DNA from 2 places in the Psychrobacter sp. NPDC064578 genome. Region 2 is predicted to be linked to the other one. Evidence: predicted binding sites of a transcription regulator. Region 2 holds the regulator's gene; the other holds the start of a gene.
The links. Region 2 encodes PhoB, which activates phosphate uptake and scavenging genes when phosphate is short. Its sites were predicted from a motif close to TGTCATNAANCTGTCATAA; they were not measured.
Positions count from the first base shown of each region.

Region 1: ACI2JM_RS09280 (inorganic phosphate transporter) is a predicted target of PhoB. The motif match lies at 1,828-1,846, and genes of this name have one in related genera.

Region 1 is NZ_JBJDPI010000006.1:258,697-267,139, reverse strand. It holds gene ACI2JM_RS09285 (aminotransferase class I/II-fold pyridoxal phosphate-dependent enzyme) at 1-67, shown strand, start outside; gene ACI2JM_RS09280 (inorganic phosphate transporter) at 188-1,795, opposite strand; gene ACI2JM_RS09275 (ATPase) at 2,435-4,144, opposite strand; gene ACI2JM_RS09270 (FFLEELY motif protein) at 4,398-5,108, shown strand; gene ubiE (bifunctional demethylmenaquinone methyltransferase/2-methoxy-6-polyprenyl-1,4-benzoquinol methylase UbiE) at 5,190-6,314, shown strand; gene ACI2JM_RS09260 (SCP2 domain-containing protein) at 6,426-7,130, shown strand; gene ACI2JM_RS09255 (ABC1 kinase family protein) at 7,251-8,443, shown strand, end outside.
Region 2 is NZ_JBJDPI010000012.1:49,465-57,907, reverse strand. It holds gene ACI2JM_RS13060 (M23 family metallopeptidase) at 1-462, shown strand, start outside; gene phoR (phosphate regulon sensor histidine kinase PhoR) at 459-1,562, opposite strand; gene phoB (phosphate regulon transcriptional regulator PhoB) at 1,643-2,347, opposite strand; gene dtd (D-aminoacyl-tRNA deacylase) at 2,504-2,959, opposite strand; gene asd (archaetidylserine decarboxylase) at 3,072-3,908, shown strand; gene ACI2JM_RS13035 (DUF1287 domain-containing protein) at 4,197-4,802, opposite strand; gene ACI2JM_RS13030 (HD family hydrolase) at 4,918-5,547, opposite strand; gene ACI2JM_RS13025 (isochorismatase family protein) at 5,733-6,308, opposite strand; gene ACI2JM_RS13020 (rhomboid family intramembrane serine protease) at 6,511-8,232, opposite strand; gene ACI2JM_RS13015 (hypothetical protein) at 8,250-8,443, opposite strand, start outside.

The sequences.
Region 1 (8,443 bases), on a different contig from region 2:
AGAGGATGCCATGGATCGCTTGGATCGCTTCTTTGCCAAAAAGCGCAAACAATTTGGTACCGAATAAACCTTAATTTGACATAAAAAAACGCTTATCGGCATGATGCTGATAAGCGTTTTTTATTTGAAACATGCTTATAAATAACGTTAAATAAGACTTAAACAAAAACTTTAATAAGCGTACGTGTTAAAAAATATTGACCAAAATGATATAACTGATTGCAGACATTGCCGCTGCTGCAGGAAGAGTAATGATCCATGCCAAACCGATAGGTTTCATCAACGCCCAATTGGTGTCTCTATTGACAATACCGATGCCAAGTACCGCGCCAACTAGCGTATGCGTGCTTGATACGGGCAGACCCATGGTTGATGCGCCCATAACCACTGCTGCCGCAGCCAATTCAGCTGAAAAACCAGAAGCGGGATGCATTTTTGCCAAGTTGGTACCAACCGTTTGAATGACTTCTTTACCAATGAACCAAAGACCAACGATAAGCGCAACACCAAAGGTCAGCATAACCGCAGGTGGTACAGCGGCTTCAGTCGCAATGCTATTGGTACGGATAACATCCATAATCGCGGCAAAAGGACCGACGGCATTGGCAATATCGTTTGAGCCATGGCTAAAGGCAAAAGCAGAGGCGGTAAAGACTTGCATCCAGCTAAACATAATAAACGTCGCTTTGGTCAAATCTTCTTTATGTTTACCGCGGATACTCTTGGTATAGATAAAGGTCGCAAGCCACACTAGCGCCGCGATCATACCCATGATTAAAAAGCCTTGCAGCGTCGTCATGCCATTATTGACATTCTTTAGACCCTTAAAGATGACCAAAGAGGCCATGACCGCGCCGCCTGCAGCCGCAATGATAGGCACCCATTGCTTCAACGCTTTTAGCGTATCAAGGTTGCTGCGTTCATTTTCAATCTCATAAAGCTGTTTATAGTAGTCAGTCTCTAAATCTTCAACATCGCAATCATCATCTTTGTAGATTTCTTGATCACGCAACATCGCTGACGTATAGGCCAGTTGTTCTGATTCTGTTAAACCGTCCAAAAACTCTTTGTGGTTTTGTTTTAAGGTTTTTTTGTCGCCTTTCAAAGTCGCAATGTGCGCCTCTGTTCTATCATTATACTCAATGATGTTTTTCTTAATCTGTCCATATAATACATAGGACAAAACGCCGCCCAATAGCGGTGATAATACCCAAGAAATCGCGATGGTGCCAATCGTACTCCAATTCACCGTTGATAATGCCATTTCAGTACCACCTAACGTGATACCTAATACAATAGAGCTGCCAACAACGCCGCCAATAATAGCGTGCGTAGTCGAAACGGGCAGACCTTTTTTGGTGGCAAATAACAGCCAAAATGCGGCAGCGATGAGCGCTGACAGCATGACATAAATGAATTGGTTGGGCGTTACTGAAAGACCATCTAAATCGACAATGCCGCTTCGAATGGTATCGGTGACTTCACCACCTGCCAGTACGGCTCCGGACACTTCAAATATCGCTGCGATACCCAGCGCCTGCGGGATAGTCAACGTCCCTGCACCCACTGAGGTACCAAAGGAGTTGGCGACATCATTACCACCAATATTGAATGCCATAAAGACACCAAAAGCGGTGGCCACAATAAATAGCGTCGTCTGTTGACGCATCGTGTAATCTAGACCCCACCACAAAAAGTAGGCGGTCATCGCAATCAGTAAAATGGCAAAAAATAGATTTATTCTCATAGAACCGACTGATTTGACTGGCTCTGTAGAACTGTTGCTGATACCCATACGTTGATACGTCCTGCGTAAGCTGATTGAAATTATAGGCGGTTGATGACATTGCGCGGCTATTAATAATGCTCGTGATAGCTTCTGACATTAATATAACGTATATGAAACGCGCAATATGCTTGCTAAAAAACGGTTTTTCTTACTGCTATCTTGGTGCTCTACCCTAACGCTTATCTTTTATTTACTCGTATTTTATTTTACGTAAAGGCAGTAAATAAGGTAAAACACATCACTCAATATGTCACAAAGCCGCAAGGAATATTGCCAAATCGTCTGATTACAGCAGCTTGCGGCTTAGAGATGTCGTAGTAATAATTTTGGTTCTAATAACTGCTATTGTAAGAACCTTTGCTAAACTTATTAACCAGAGTGATTAAAATGTCTGTGTCAAAGGGTAAAAACACGCTACTCACTCAGTGAGTTTCGTGCACAGCAGGAGCTATTACGCGCCTATTATATTAAATATAAGCGCATAATGCATGATGATATTGCAAGATTTGTAACTGCCAGCATATGTGTTAGAAAACATCCTGCTGTAACGCAGCATTATACTCTCTTTCCCTGAATTTATTTAACGTTAAATATATAATTATGGCGCTTTGTAACCAACTACCTAATTGAATGACCAATCACATATCAGCTGCCACACACCGCTGATAGTTGCTTAATTGCATGGTCTAAAATATCCAAACGTGCTTGACGCTTCTCATTGGTCGCGATGACGCACCACGGTGCGTACTCTGTATCGGTACGTGCCAGCATATCCGCCGCAGACTGCACATAATCCGACCATTTATCACGGTTGCGCCAGTCATCGTCCGTCAGCTTAAACTGCTTGTGCGGTGTCTTTTGACGTGCCTCAAAACGTTTAAGCTGTTCTTTTTTATCGATAGCCAACCAGTATTTGATAACGATTGTCCCCGCCGCGGCTAAATCCGCCTCAAAGCGATTGATTTCATCGTAAGCACGCTGCCATTCCTCATCCGTGGCAAAACCCTCAATGCGCTCAACCAAAACGCGCCCATACCAAGTCCGATCAAAAATGGCAATACGGCTAATACGGTCGGTTTGCTCGTTCGGAAGTTTGGTCCAAAAACGCCATAAATAAGGATGTTGCAGCTCATACAGCATTGGCGCACTGATATTATAAATTTGATACTCGCGTGGGTCGAGCGGCGCAACCAACCTTTTAATCGCGCCACCTTTGCCAGCAGCGTCCATTCCTTCAAAGGCAAAAACGATATGACGCCCTTTGCGCGCACGCAGCAACTGGGCAAGGCGAACTTGTTTTTCTACCAACGCATCACGGTAGTCCGACTTATCAATCTCTGCATCATCGATATCTTTTAAAAATTTAGGAATTTTTACGGGTTCAAACTTTGCTGATTTGAGTGCTTGCTGAACTTGCTTCTTAGCCTTCGATTTATCAGAGGTTTGTACTGTATTTATTTTACTACTCATTAGCGGGGTTTGCATCGCTTGTAGCACTTCATGGCAAAAATGGTCAGCCGCATCTGACTTGTCATCACCATCAATGATGATCCAATCATCTTGCTGGCGTAGCAGAACGGTAGCCACTTGATTAAAGGTTTCGATAACTTTTTTACTATTCCAGTCAATTTGGTATAAAAACTGCGGATCGGCTTCATCGTCATTCAGTCGCGCTTGCAACGTTTCGATATCGACATGGAACCAGCATTTAAGCAGTCGGGTTTGATTGGCAGCGAGGTCCTGTTCGAACGCTTGTAGTTTAATAAGCTGCTGCTGTAAATATGCTTGCCATTGCGCAATCGGTAACGCTTTGTCGTTGTCAGACTTGTCATTGTCAGGCTTTGTGCGTTTTGATTTTAGATTTTTTGACTGTTCCTTATTATCACTATCATTATCATTGTCTGACGTTGCCATACGCATGACGTTATAAAGCAAGTCAGCATACCAGTTGCCAAAATGAACCATCACATCGCCATGACGGGGTAACGCCTTGGTATGTGCCTGCCAAATCGGCTGATATGCTAAGGGACAATCACCAACGGTTGCCTCAACTTTAAGTAGTCGAGGATCTACCCATTGGCGCAATTGCTTGACAGCGGTACCCTTGCCTGCCTGCTCCATACCATTGACCAATACCAATAGCCCTGTTGGTTTATTGAGGATTGGCGGCGTCTGTTGCCGCGTTGCTCGTAGAGCATATTGGGCCGTGACCAGTGCCAATCTCAGTGCATCTTTGTCCATAGAAAACTGGCTCAGGGGATTGGGGGTTAGGCGCTCATCGACAATTTGCTCACTAAATTGTGTACTTAGCGCTTGTGGTGCGGTGGATTCAGTCGTCTTATTATTTTTGCTCATAACTGTCATCATCCTATGATTGAAAGCGTATTAGCGTCATCATAGCATTGCAGCAATTCGGTAAATAACGCTGCTATGTAACAGTTTGACATTTGTATTCTGCTTTATTTTCTTTTAAGGTGAACACAATCTCAGACACATGCTGTAATCACGCTCTATAAATACAAAAACCAAAAATATAAAACACGGTTTATCCTGAGCTTTTTATTCGCAACCTTTTAATCCTCTTTACTTTTATGCAGGTTTACTGACCATGGCCTCTTTAGCCGACTTACAACAACATTTGAACCGTTTTTGGGCACTGCCTTATCATGAAGATTTGGTATTAAACGATAAACTCAGCGAGGTGCAAGCTTGGCAACGAGATCGTATTCAGAACACTCACAAAGACTTGTTTGAGCAACCTCAAAATCAGCTGATGGCAGATTATTTTTTGACACAGTTGTATGGCGGCGATGAGTTTAAATTGTTGGCCAAACAGTTAGAACGCATTGTGCCTAAAGCGCAAAAAGTTGAACGTTTTGCGCCAGCAGCGGCTTTAGAAACCGGCAGCATGGCGATACAAGCAGCTATCTTAGCAATAGAGCTGGATTTACATTTAGCAGAATGGCTATTGGCTCAAGATTTAGCCGTTAATGAAGACAACATGCTGACCGCCTATCGCGTAGTCAACGAAGCCGATACCAGACGTATCCAAATTGGTCACTTAAAAGAGGTGTGCTATCGTACTGATAAGTATATAAACTCTTTTATGTTGCAAAAAGCCTTTGCCTTGGCTAAAGGCACCGCCTGCCGTTACAACTATCAACCCTTGTATGAATTTATTAGTGCTGGATTTATCGCGATGCGTCCGTTAGACAGTGTCAGTGGTTTCATTGAACCATTTTGTGAGCGTGAGCTTGAGATTATTGACCGTGTTCATGAGACGGATAATGGCGGTAAGCCAATGACGTTTGGTGTATGATAGACGCCTCATTTGCTTGGTTAGCTGCTATTTTATACCTTGCAAACCAATAATCATAAAAGTGAATAACAGGATAATGCTATGACCGATAATACCCATAATAACAACGCGCATCTCGATCAAAAACCTACCATCAATGGTCATTTACAAGATAAATTGGTCAGAGATAGCATCACCCACAATCAAAATATCACAGCACAGGTGCAAGCACGTCAAAGCTATGAAACTAATAGCACGCTTAATACGAGTATTAATGCTGGCGTAGAAAACAGCAAGAAAAATGACTTTACACAAGTCCAAGACCTACCAACGGGAACGCCACAAGGCCAACAAACCACTATGCCAAATAACAATACCAGCAGCAACACTGTAGACAATGCATCTGCACAAACACAAACCGCCAAACAAACGCTTTTTAACCAGCGTGATGACATCAATAATCCGCATACACCTGATGTTGATGGTAATGAAGAAACGCATTTTGGCTACAAGACCGTCAATAAGGCTGAAAAACAAGCGCGCGTGGCGGACGTATTTACCTCAGTCGCCAAAAAATATGACATCATGAACGACTTAATGTCCTTCGGTATTCATCGCTTATGGAAGCGTTATGCGATTAGCTTGTCAGGCGTGCGTGCGGGTCAACATGTGCTTGATATCGCTGGTGGTACGGGTGATTTAGCCAAAGTATTTAGCCGTGAAGTCGGCAGAAACGGTCATGTGGTGTTATCAGATATCAATGCCGCCATGCTCGAAGTCGGTCGTGAACGCTTAATCAATGCTGGCTGCAACAACGTCGATTTTGTACTTGCCAATGCAGAAACACTCGCGCCATTTGATGACAATAGCTTTGACTTAATCACTATTAGCTTTGGTCTGCGTAATGTCACAGACCAAGACGCAGCGCTCAAATCGATGTACCGTGTGCTGAAGCCAGGTGGTCGTTTATTAATTTTAGAATTCTCAAAACCTGTATTTGAGCCATTGTCTAAAGCCTATGATTTATACTCATTTACTGCCTTACCTCTTATGGGCAAGCTGATTGTCAATGATTCTGAGAGTTATCAATACTTGGCCGAATCGATTCGTATGCATCCTGATCAACAGACGCTGAAACAGATGATGCAGCAAGCGGGCTTTGAAAATTGTGATTATCATAACTTGACGGCTGGTATTGTCGCTGTCCATCGCGGCTTTAAAGCGTAAGATTAAGTTAAAAACCATCGTAATAGACATGCCATCACGTAAAGTGGTGGCAACTGACCTTTACAAATGATGCGCTCTTTTCAGGCGCTCAACTGACTATGCGAGAGCCTTATGCTGACTGTTCTACTTTTGGCGGGTGCCGAAAAGCTGATTAACCTTGCTATTGCTAGTGATGAGATTACCAAATCAGGATTGGCACCGCTTGCTGGCAAAGTGTTGCGACTCAATATGGCCATGCCTGAGATTCGTTTGGATATTTTATTCACTCATGAGCGTTTACGTTTTGAGCCGGTGACAACCGAGAGTGTGTTTGAGCAAAGTGGCGCGATGAACGAGCACCAACAAGCCAGTATGGAGCGCGCACGGATTGGTCATAGTCGTCCAGACTGTACCATTACTGTAGATAACCCAGCGCAACTGCTGAATCTGATGCGTGGTGCCGAAGGCAATTTACCTATCGCGGGTGATTATAAGGTGCTCATGCAGCTCAAACAACTGGTCGCAGGTTTCGACCCAGATGTCGCAGGACAGCTTGAGCCATTTATTGGTAAGCCGATGGCCAGTCAGTTACATCTACTTATATCACAGCTAAAAGGTAGCTGGCGTCATAGTGCCAAACGCGCTTTTGACGATGTCAGCGACTGGGCTAATGAGGTGGCAGGTAATAGTGCTCCTGATCCTACCGAGGCAGCAGAAGTAAACGACCTTAAGCAGCAACTGTTAAAGCTGTGGGCTGATGTCGAACGTGAAGAGGCCAAACTTGCTGCTATCAAAGATGAACAGGCACGTTTTCTCAATAACTCATTTCATCAATAACTGTTGTCGTCGATGATCGCTAAATCCTATTATCGATAGCACTTTTTATAGATAAGTGCAGTTTATAAATAAGTGCAGTGCCCACCCTATTTTCGACTTTCTTTAGAGTACCCATACCTCATGCTATTATCTCATCGCGCCCGTTTACTTGAGCTTTGGCGTATCGCCGCAACTTATCGCATCGATACTCATCTTTCTATCGAAGACGCGCCACAGCTGCAACCTTTGGCGCGTTTGATTCGCCTACATCCAGCGGCGTGGGGTAAAAAACACCAACCCAATGCGATTAAATATGCGCTTGAAGACATGGGCACGCTGTTTTTAAAGCTCGGACAACTGCTGTCAACGCGTCGCGATTTAGTGCCGCCTGAGATTATCGAACAATTGGTTCAGCTACAAGACAAAGTCAAACCTTTCAATTCTGATGTGGCCATTACCCAAATCCAAGACCCTAAACACGGTCTTGGTCAATCGATTGGCACCTTGTTCGCACGCTTTGATGTCAAACCTCTAGCGGCGGCTTCTATTGCCCAAGTACATACTGCTGCGCTGCATGATGGTCGTGAAGTGGTGGTAAAAGTGGTGCGTCCTGATATTCATACCACCATCATTGCTGATTTTGAGCTACTACGTGAGCTGGCCGATTGGGCATCAGCGCGTATTGAAGCGGCACGTGCCATCCATATCGTCGATATTGTCGAAGACTATCGCCAAGTGATGTTAAACGAGCTGGATTTGACCTTAGAGGCAGACAATACCACTCAGATGCGCAACAACTTCTTGGGTTCCGCATTGATGTATGTACCAGAAGTCTATGATTCTGCCAAAAATGTGATGGTCATGGAGCGTATCCAAGGCGTTCCTATCTCGCAAGTTGCAGTGTTTGATCAACTTGGTTATGACCGAGCAGCACTAGCAGAAAAAGGCTTAACGATATTTTTTACCCAAGTATTCCGCGATAACTTTTTTCATGCCGATATGCATCCGGGTAATGTGTTTGTAGAGACGCCGCCGGTTAAAACACTCACTGCCGATATGGCAGCGGTTGACTTAGGTCATGAACCACGCTATATCGGGCTTGATTGCGCCATCATGGGCACGCTATCAAAAGACGATCAGCTTATCGTCGCGCGCATGCTGTTGGCGGTGATGAATAACAACTTTACGGCGATGGTTGATATCGTCAGTAGAGCTGGCTGGATTCCACCAAATACAGACAAGCATGCCCTAATGCGCGATATGAAACGCACGGTTGGTCCAATGCTACAAAAATCCATTAATGATATCGACTTTGCTGGTGTCTTAATGCAAAT
Region 2 (8,443 bases):
GAACAAACTCAGTCATTTGTGATGGCAAAATGGCAACAGCTCAGTTTATTACAGCAGGAACTACCGACGGAAAACAGCTTACCCAGTCCACTTCCAGAACAACATCTAACAGATACATGGGGCGCTGCACGCAGTCAAGGTCGCAGTCATGAAGGTATCGATATCTTTGCTGCAAGAGACACACCAATACGAGCCACGACACAAGGCATCGTCAGCAAAGTTGGTGAAAATACGTTAGGCGGTCGTGTGGTGGTCGTGGTTGGACCAGGCGGCGCAGGGCATTATTATGCGCATTTAGAAGATTATGCAGATATTAGTCCAAACGACTGGGTTGATGCCGGCGATATCATCGGCTACGTCGGCGACAGTGGCAATGCAAAAGGTACGCCGCCACATGTACATTACGGTATTTATATCAGCGGCAGTGCAGTGAACCCCTATCCACTTTTACAAAAAGATTAGGGCATCGCAGCTGATCTAATGTGGGCAGCTGGAAATACCATGCTGAACGTCGAGCCTACCCCTTCTACTGATTCAATTTGTAAATTAGCCTCATGCTGATATAAAACGTGTTTAACGATTGCCAAACCTAGCCCTGTGCCGCCAGTCGCCCGACTACGACCTTTATCAATACGATAAAAACGCTCCGTCAACCGTGCGATATGCTCAGGTGCAATACCAATACCGTTGTCTTCGACGGCAAATCGGCAACCTTCTGACGTTTTTGTCCAGCTAATGGCGATATTACCGCCCTTGGGCGTGTATTTGATGGCATTAATCACCAGATTAGAAAGCGCGCTATTTAGATACATCTCTGAGCCATACAGTCCGTCATAAGTGTCTATTTGCAAGTGAATGGTATGCCCATATTCTTGATTGTACGCTTGCGCATCATCATAAACATGGGTCAGCAGCTTGGTCATATCAATATAGCTGAGCTCATGGGTTTCTTCGATTTCGATGCGAGATAACAGCAATAAGTCATTTACAATTCTATTCATACGCGCAGTCTGTTGGCTCATCAGCTCAAACCCGCGCTTCCAATGCGGCGGCATATCTGGCTGATCCGAAAAATTTTCTAGATAACCCATCATGACGGTCAACGGTGTGCGTAACTCATGCGAGACATTCGCCACAAAATCGCGGCGCATCTCTTCTAAATGATGCAAGCGCGTCACATCATAAATGATGAGCAGCTTCTCATCGCCAAAAGGCGTGAGCTCACACTTTAGATAACGCTTGGGCGCGCGCCACGAGACAATGTGCACACCATCCTGAGCACCATCGATAGGGTTGGTCGTCGCCTGATAATACTGACGAAATTCAGGCGCACTAATAAAGTCAAAAATGCACTTACCTTTATCTGACAACTGTAACAACATTAAATCTTCGGCAGCCTGATTCCACCATTCAAGCCCATCATCGTCATTGAGCAAAACCACCGCATCACGCAATGCGCGTAGTGCGCTTCTAATTTTTTTGAGTTGATCCGTTGTATTCTGCTGAGTTGCTAGCAGTGACTTATTTTGTTGGTCGCCTTGAGCCGATATTAGGGTGTTCATCCATCATCCTTATCACTATTCGCCGTTTTTCACTGTGCTACGATTAACATACTGCTTTTATAGCGAATAAAAACCGTCCGTTAAATTGGTTCAATAAAGCTAGAAAATCGATAGCCTGTCCCGCGTACTGTCTGTATCAACGTATCACATTGATGTGGTCGTAGTAATGTCCGCAAACGTTTGATATGCACATCAATGGTTCTATCTTCGATATATACATTACCGCCCCATACTTGGTCTAGCAGCTGCGTCCGCGTATAGGCACGCTCTGGATGACTCATAAAAAATGCCAATAATCGATATTCCGTAGGCCCGACATCAACCACTTTACCAGCCGCTGTCACTCGCTGACTTTTGGGATCAAGGCTCAAATTGCCGATTTCGATAGGTTTATCACTATTGAGCGCGTTACTACGCCGCAATACTGCTTTGATTCTGGATATCAACTCACGTGTCGAAAAAGGCTTGGTCATATAATCATCAGCACCAGCATCAAGGCCATGCACCTTGCTGTCCTCTTCACTTTTAGCTGTCAACATAATGACTGGTATCTCAGCGAGTAGCTCATCGTTTTTGAGTAATCGGCAAAAATCAATGCCACTTTTATCACCGGGCAGCATCCAATCTAGCAAAATCAGCGCAGGGCGGTGATCGACCACTTGTTGGTGCGCCTCAGATACATCCGCTGCCTGCAGACTATCAAATCCCGCCATCTCTAGCGTCATGACGATCATTTCACGAATCGCAGGTTCATCTTCAACAATCAAAATTTGCTCATTATACATACGGCATTCTCAGTGTTAGAGGACAACATTTAGCTGACAAAAAAGGCGATAAATGCTCGCCTGCTGCTCCCTATTAAACGGGGTAATTATGACAGTTTAATGACATTCGACTTTTAAGCGGTTCATAAGTCTCGTGACGGCTAATGCTTGGTTTACTCAATTTACTTCTAACAAGAAATTCAATGGCCCATCATTGACGCTCGACACTTGCATATTGGCACCAAATTGACCAGTTGCCACGTTTGGATATTGCGTGTTGGCATAAGCGACCAATTGCGCAAACAACGCTTGCGCCGCATCAGGTGCCATCGCACCACCAAAGTCAGGGCGACGACCCTTGTCTGTTTTTGCCATTAGCGTAAACTGTGATACCAATAACAGTCCGCCACCAACTTGCTGGACATTTTTATCCAGTTTGCCGTACTTGGCAGGATCATCATCATTGTCAAAAATACGATAGGTGAGGATTTTATCCACCATTCGCTGTGCGCTTGTTATGTCGTCATCAGGCCCTAAACCAATATAAGCCAATATGCCTTGCTCAATCGTACCAACACACTGCGCATCGACGGTGACACTAGCATGGCGTACGCGCTGTATAAGTGCTTTCATTTATAGATTCCTTACCAATTATGCCCATACAATAATACGCCGTCCATGATAAAATACGGCCATTCTCTTGCTTATTAATTATTACATCACACCCTATTTTGGTAGCCTCATTATGAATGTATTCACTACTTTACAACAGTTTGTCCCGCAGCAGCAACTGAGTAAAGTTGCTGGGCGTCTAGCCGCTAGCCGCCATCCTTATGTTAAACGCACGTTTATCCGTAGCTTTGCTAAAGCCTACAACGTCAGCTTGGACGAGTATGAGCGCCAAAGTCTCAACGCCTATGAGAGCTTTAATGATTTTTTTACTCGTGAGCTAAAAGAAGACGCGCGCCCTATCGACATGACGCCTCATGGTATCGTCAGTCCTGCCGATGGTATTATCTCGCAGTTGGGTCAAATTGACGACCATAAATTGCTCCAAGCAAAAGGTCGCTATTATGACGTTGGTCAACTGCTTGCTGACAGCGAAGATGGCCGCTATTTTGCGGATGGCAGTTTTGCGACGGTTTATCTTGCGCCCAGTAACTATCACCGTGTACATATGCCCTTCGCCGGTACTCTAACCAAAACCCGTTATGTACCGGGCACGCTGTTTTCGGTCAACAATACTACGGCGGCGAACGTGCCGGACTTATTTGCGCGTAATGAACGCTTGGTTTGTCTGTTTGATACAGCATATGGCAAAGCAGCGGTGGTGATGGTTGGGGCGATAATTGTCGCTGGTATCGAAACGGTGGCAACTGGTAAAATTTCCCGCACTGATGATATTCAAGAAGCTGAGCACAATATGAGCTTTGAAAAAGGCGATGAGTTGGGGCGTTTTTATTTAGGCTCAACCGCAATTGTCATTCTACCAAAAGGCGCAAAAGCAGATTGGCAAGATAGTATGCAAGCCGATAGTGTGGTAAAAATGGGACAGTTATTGGGTGTCGCTAACACTCCTTAGACAAGCGATTTAATGAATTAAAAAAAGCTCAGTTCAGCATCCTAATTTATGCTGAACTGAGCCTTTTATTGTGGGTAATTATCTTATCGCAACATATTAGGGCGTGTCATCAATTAGCACATGAATACATTTAGTGGTCTTAAAATGGCTAAATTTTGCTAAACATCGTCAGAAATTTTGTCAATATGTTCATATTAACGACAATTTCTTCCTTGTTTATCTACAATTTTTCTCATTTTAAGCCTCACAATCTAATTGATGACACACCCTAGTTAATAAAAAAAGTAGTTAATAACGAAAGTGCTTGAGAATAGGATAAGCAAATAAGATGTTTTCTTCTTGCGTACCGCGTCCGATATTGTGAATAATCAGCGGTGTACCATCCGCAGCGACTTTATCGGAGACGATACCTGTATGCGGCAAATTACCATTCGGTAGTCGCCACGTCACTACATCGCCTGCTTGAAAACTGGCTTTATCAGTCGTCGATAATGTCTTTGCGTGACGCGCAAAAAACACTTCAAGATTGGGCACTCGGCGATGATCGATATTCTTATCGGTTGATTTGAGCCCCCAAGTCTTTGGATAAGCCGACCAATTTGACTTCATATCATGGTTGACTAATTGCTGTAGATCTATATTTTGCAAGCGATAAGCGCGAATAATGACATCGGTACAGACGCCAGTTTCTATCGGTACATCGCCACGCGGAAAATCCAACTTGCGGTAAGCAGGATCATAGCTGGTGGTAATACCGATCTGTTTTTTGGCATCGTGCGCCAGTTTATCACCATTACTAATAGGTGCGGCGGCCTGCGTTAGTTGCGCCAAAGTTAATAGGCTAACAAAGACGAGCGATTTAGCAAAAACCTTATAAGTGCCAGTGACTCTCATTTAATAATCTCTCTATATGATGTACTTAATCGCTCATTTAGCTAATTCTAAATGCTTTACTAGTTGAAAAAGATGAATATTTGCAAACATGTAAACGGCAAAATAATGGCTTTACTTAAGCATCAATCAACCACCCTTGCCGAGTCGCATAGTCGATATTTTTTGATAGCCAATCATAAATGGGAGGAAAGCTGTCTTTGATAAAAGCAAGTGCCGCAGTCACTTGCGAGCACGTGACGTTAGCATCAATCCACGTTTTTCCATTGGTATTTAAATTCAATAAAAAAGGCAATAAGCGATCAACCACTTTAAGCAGCTGGGTTTCTTTACTACTACCCGTCTCCTGCTCTTCCCAAATCTCATTTAAATCCATGATGCCATTGCCACGCTCAGCTTGCAATCGAGCAATACCAGCACGTTCTTCAATGTGCGCCTCGCTACGACTGTTTGCGAATAAAAACGTATCGCCTGCGTCAATCTCACCCAAGTCATGTACCAATGCCATCTTGAGTAGTTTTTCATGATTGACATCTAGCTCGAACTGTTCAGCGATAGACCAGCACGCCATGGCTAAATGCCATGAATGTTCGGCAGAGTTTTCTTTGCGTGTGGTATGCGTCACATAGCTATGACGATTGATACGTTTAAGCGCATCAAGCTCTAATAAGAAATGAGTGACATGATCTATATCAATGTTTGAGGCAAGCGTTGGGTTGGTTAATAAAAGGGGTTTGGTTGATGGCATAAATTTTCTCTTAATTTTTCTACGAAGATATAGCGCTTCATTTTACCTTTACGCATAAGCAAGTATTATACATTTTATGAGCGCTATGAAAGAGCATGCCAACCTATAGCTAGTTAGCACCACTATAAAAAAGAAAATAGCGCTTATGTGAGTAAGCGCTATCGGTTCTATCTTGAATAAAATAACTATTTAATCAAGTTACTGATGGTTTTAAAAGCAGGGTCTTGACTACTGCGGCACAGCTCAAACAGAATGGTTTCAACCGTGGTAATCACGCCACCAGCACGGCGAATACGGCGTATTGCTTGCTTTTTATCATACGGAAAGCGTGAGCCGACCGCATCACCAATAATAACCGGCTGCATACCATTATCTAGCAAATCAAGCGCTGTTTGTAGTACACAGACATGTGTCTCTACGCCAAATAGCAAAACAATACTTCGATTTTGCTGCGCTAAATAATGCCACGAATCATCATTATCACAAGCGCTAAAAGTGACCTTTTCAAAGCTTTTGGCGTTATCGCCTTCTAACACCTCGCGTATTTCAGGTAGCGTATCGCCGAGCCCTTTTTTATACTGTTCATTGAGCATGATAGGAATATTCAGTGCTTGTAGACCTTTAATAAGCGTCACTGTTTTTTTGACGATATTTTCATGGTCATAAATATGCGGTGTTAAGCGTTCTTGAACATCGATTATCATCGCTTGGGTATTTTCGCGAGCGATTCGATAGGTACGATCGGTAATCATAGTAGACATGGCACACTCCTTGTACGGCTGACTTTATTGTTAAAGGCTATGTTAATTTTATCATTGATATTGTCTTTATTAGCCTTACTCTTATTTAGTCATAGTTTGCTGAGGGCGTCAATGGAGATAGTCTCTAATAATGATTAATAACAATTCATCACGTTTGATTCATACTGCTTGATATAGTTTCTTAATGAAGAGTAGCCAATAACTATATATTATGGCGTCTAGCATTCCTTAATAACGACTGTTTTTGAGTCATGACTATGACCACACCGAAAACAATACCAAAACACAAGGTTAAAAGATAATACACCATATAAATGAGCGTGTTTATAAATGCAAAGAACATGCTGGTTAAAGTAATGATTAATATCGCAGCGATAGTACCGCCGAATAGCTCTCGATATTTTTTATTAAAAATCTTAAAGGCCACCAACGGTATCGCGATACCAAACAAGCCAAATGTAGCACCCCAAATACCTGCCATGTCCATATCAAAATATAGCACCCCTAAAACATTAGCGAAAATACCACATATAAAAAACGCAATCATAAAACGTATAGGACCCAATACTTTTTCCAAAATATAACCTGTCGCAAAAAGCATCCCCAGACTCATTACTAAATGCATAATTCCTGCATGTACAAAAAGCGATGTCACTACCCGCCAATGCTTACCTGCTTGCAGCGCGTCCATCGTCAACCCACCTACACTATTTACCTGTCTAGATAAAGGATCAATGATATCCATACCCATGAATACGGTCAGTATAAATGCACCTATACAGGTCAGTATTAACACCAACGTCGCAGGTCGCTCTTTATTATTTTTAAACCAAACTACTAGGCTCTTTGATACATCACTTACTGGTGCTCGTTTTTTCACAGGCTTTTGCTTTTGTATATGCTTTCGCTTTTGTATATGTTTTTGCGTACTTTTCTTTTCTTGACTATCAAACTCTGCTGCGAGAACGAGCAACAAGCACAGCACCATACCAATAAAAAACGAACCAAATCCCCAAACAAAATCACGATCTAAGCTATCAGCAAGTAATCCTGTTTCTGGCTTCAATATCAAGGGTGGCAAATTAGATTGCCTATTAGCCGTAGAAATCGTGTGTAAGTAAGCATTTCTGCTATTTGATGATTTAAGTTTCTTAAAGTAGCTGATAGTAGAGAGGTCTTTGGCTTCGTACTTATGGCGCGAGTCGTTAATAAATGCTGAATATTGACTGTCTTTAATACTTTGGTCTGCACGATTATCGTATTTCGTGTGGTAGCTAGAACCTAGCCAAATATTCTCAGCGGCTATAAATGGCGTCGCAATGTAATAATCAATATGCAATGTTGAGTCAAAATTTCGTCCACTGATTACTTGTGTTTCTATATAAGAAACGCTCTCTAATTTGAGTGGCTCAAAATCATTTACTCTGAAATACTTTTGCTTTGGATAATGACGAATATCATTCAAGCTATTTACTTCAATGACCTCGTAAGCCGCTTTAGACAAATAGTTTTGGCTGAGAACGAGCGGTATCACTAATGCTAGAACCATCGTTATAAAAAAGTAGCCTGAACTACTGCGCTTAACCCATTTTAAGGTTAAAAGCTCATACCTCGGCCACATCCAAATACTAACGCCTAAAACAGATAACAGAAAAGGAATACCAAAATCCCAATAGCCCTCCTTTAAAGGTAGAATATCTAGATAAATATCTAGCAACCAGCGTAAAGCCCCAAAAAGCAGAATGGTCAGGACACTAAGACCTAAATATGGCAAGAATACTTGCTTTAGTTTTAGTTTGATCGATTCTTTAGCGCTTAGGCTTTGTATTCGCTTCTGTTTATCCCTTTTGCTTACTCTTTTTTTGTTTCTGCTTCTATTTTTATCCTTATACCTATACTGGCTTTGCTTATTATTATCATCCATGCACTATCACCACTAATCTAGCGTACCTTAAACTGTTGAAATGCTTTTTTATCAATCGTTGCTTTTAAGACTAATAGTAAGCAAATAAACATGCCAATGATAAAAAACCTAAAGAATTTTGCTAACTCTTTATATGTTTTTTCGTTAAGTGTGCTCAACTGAGATACAAGTATTATTGGGTCATTAATATGTTGCTGACCTGACAATCTAA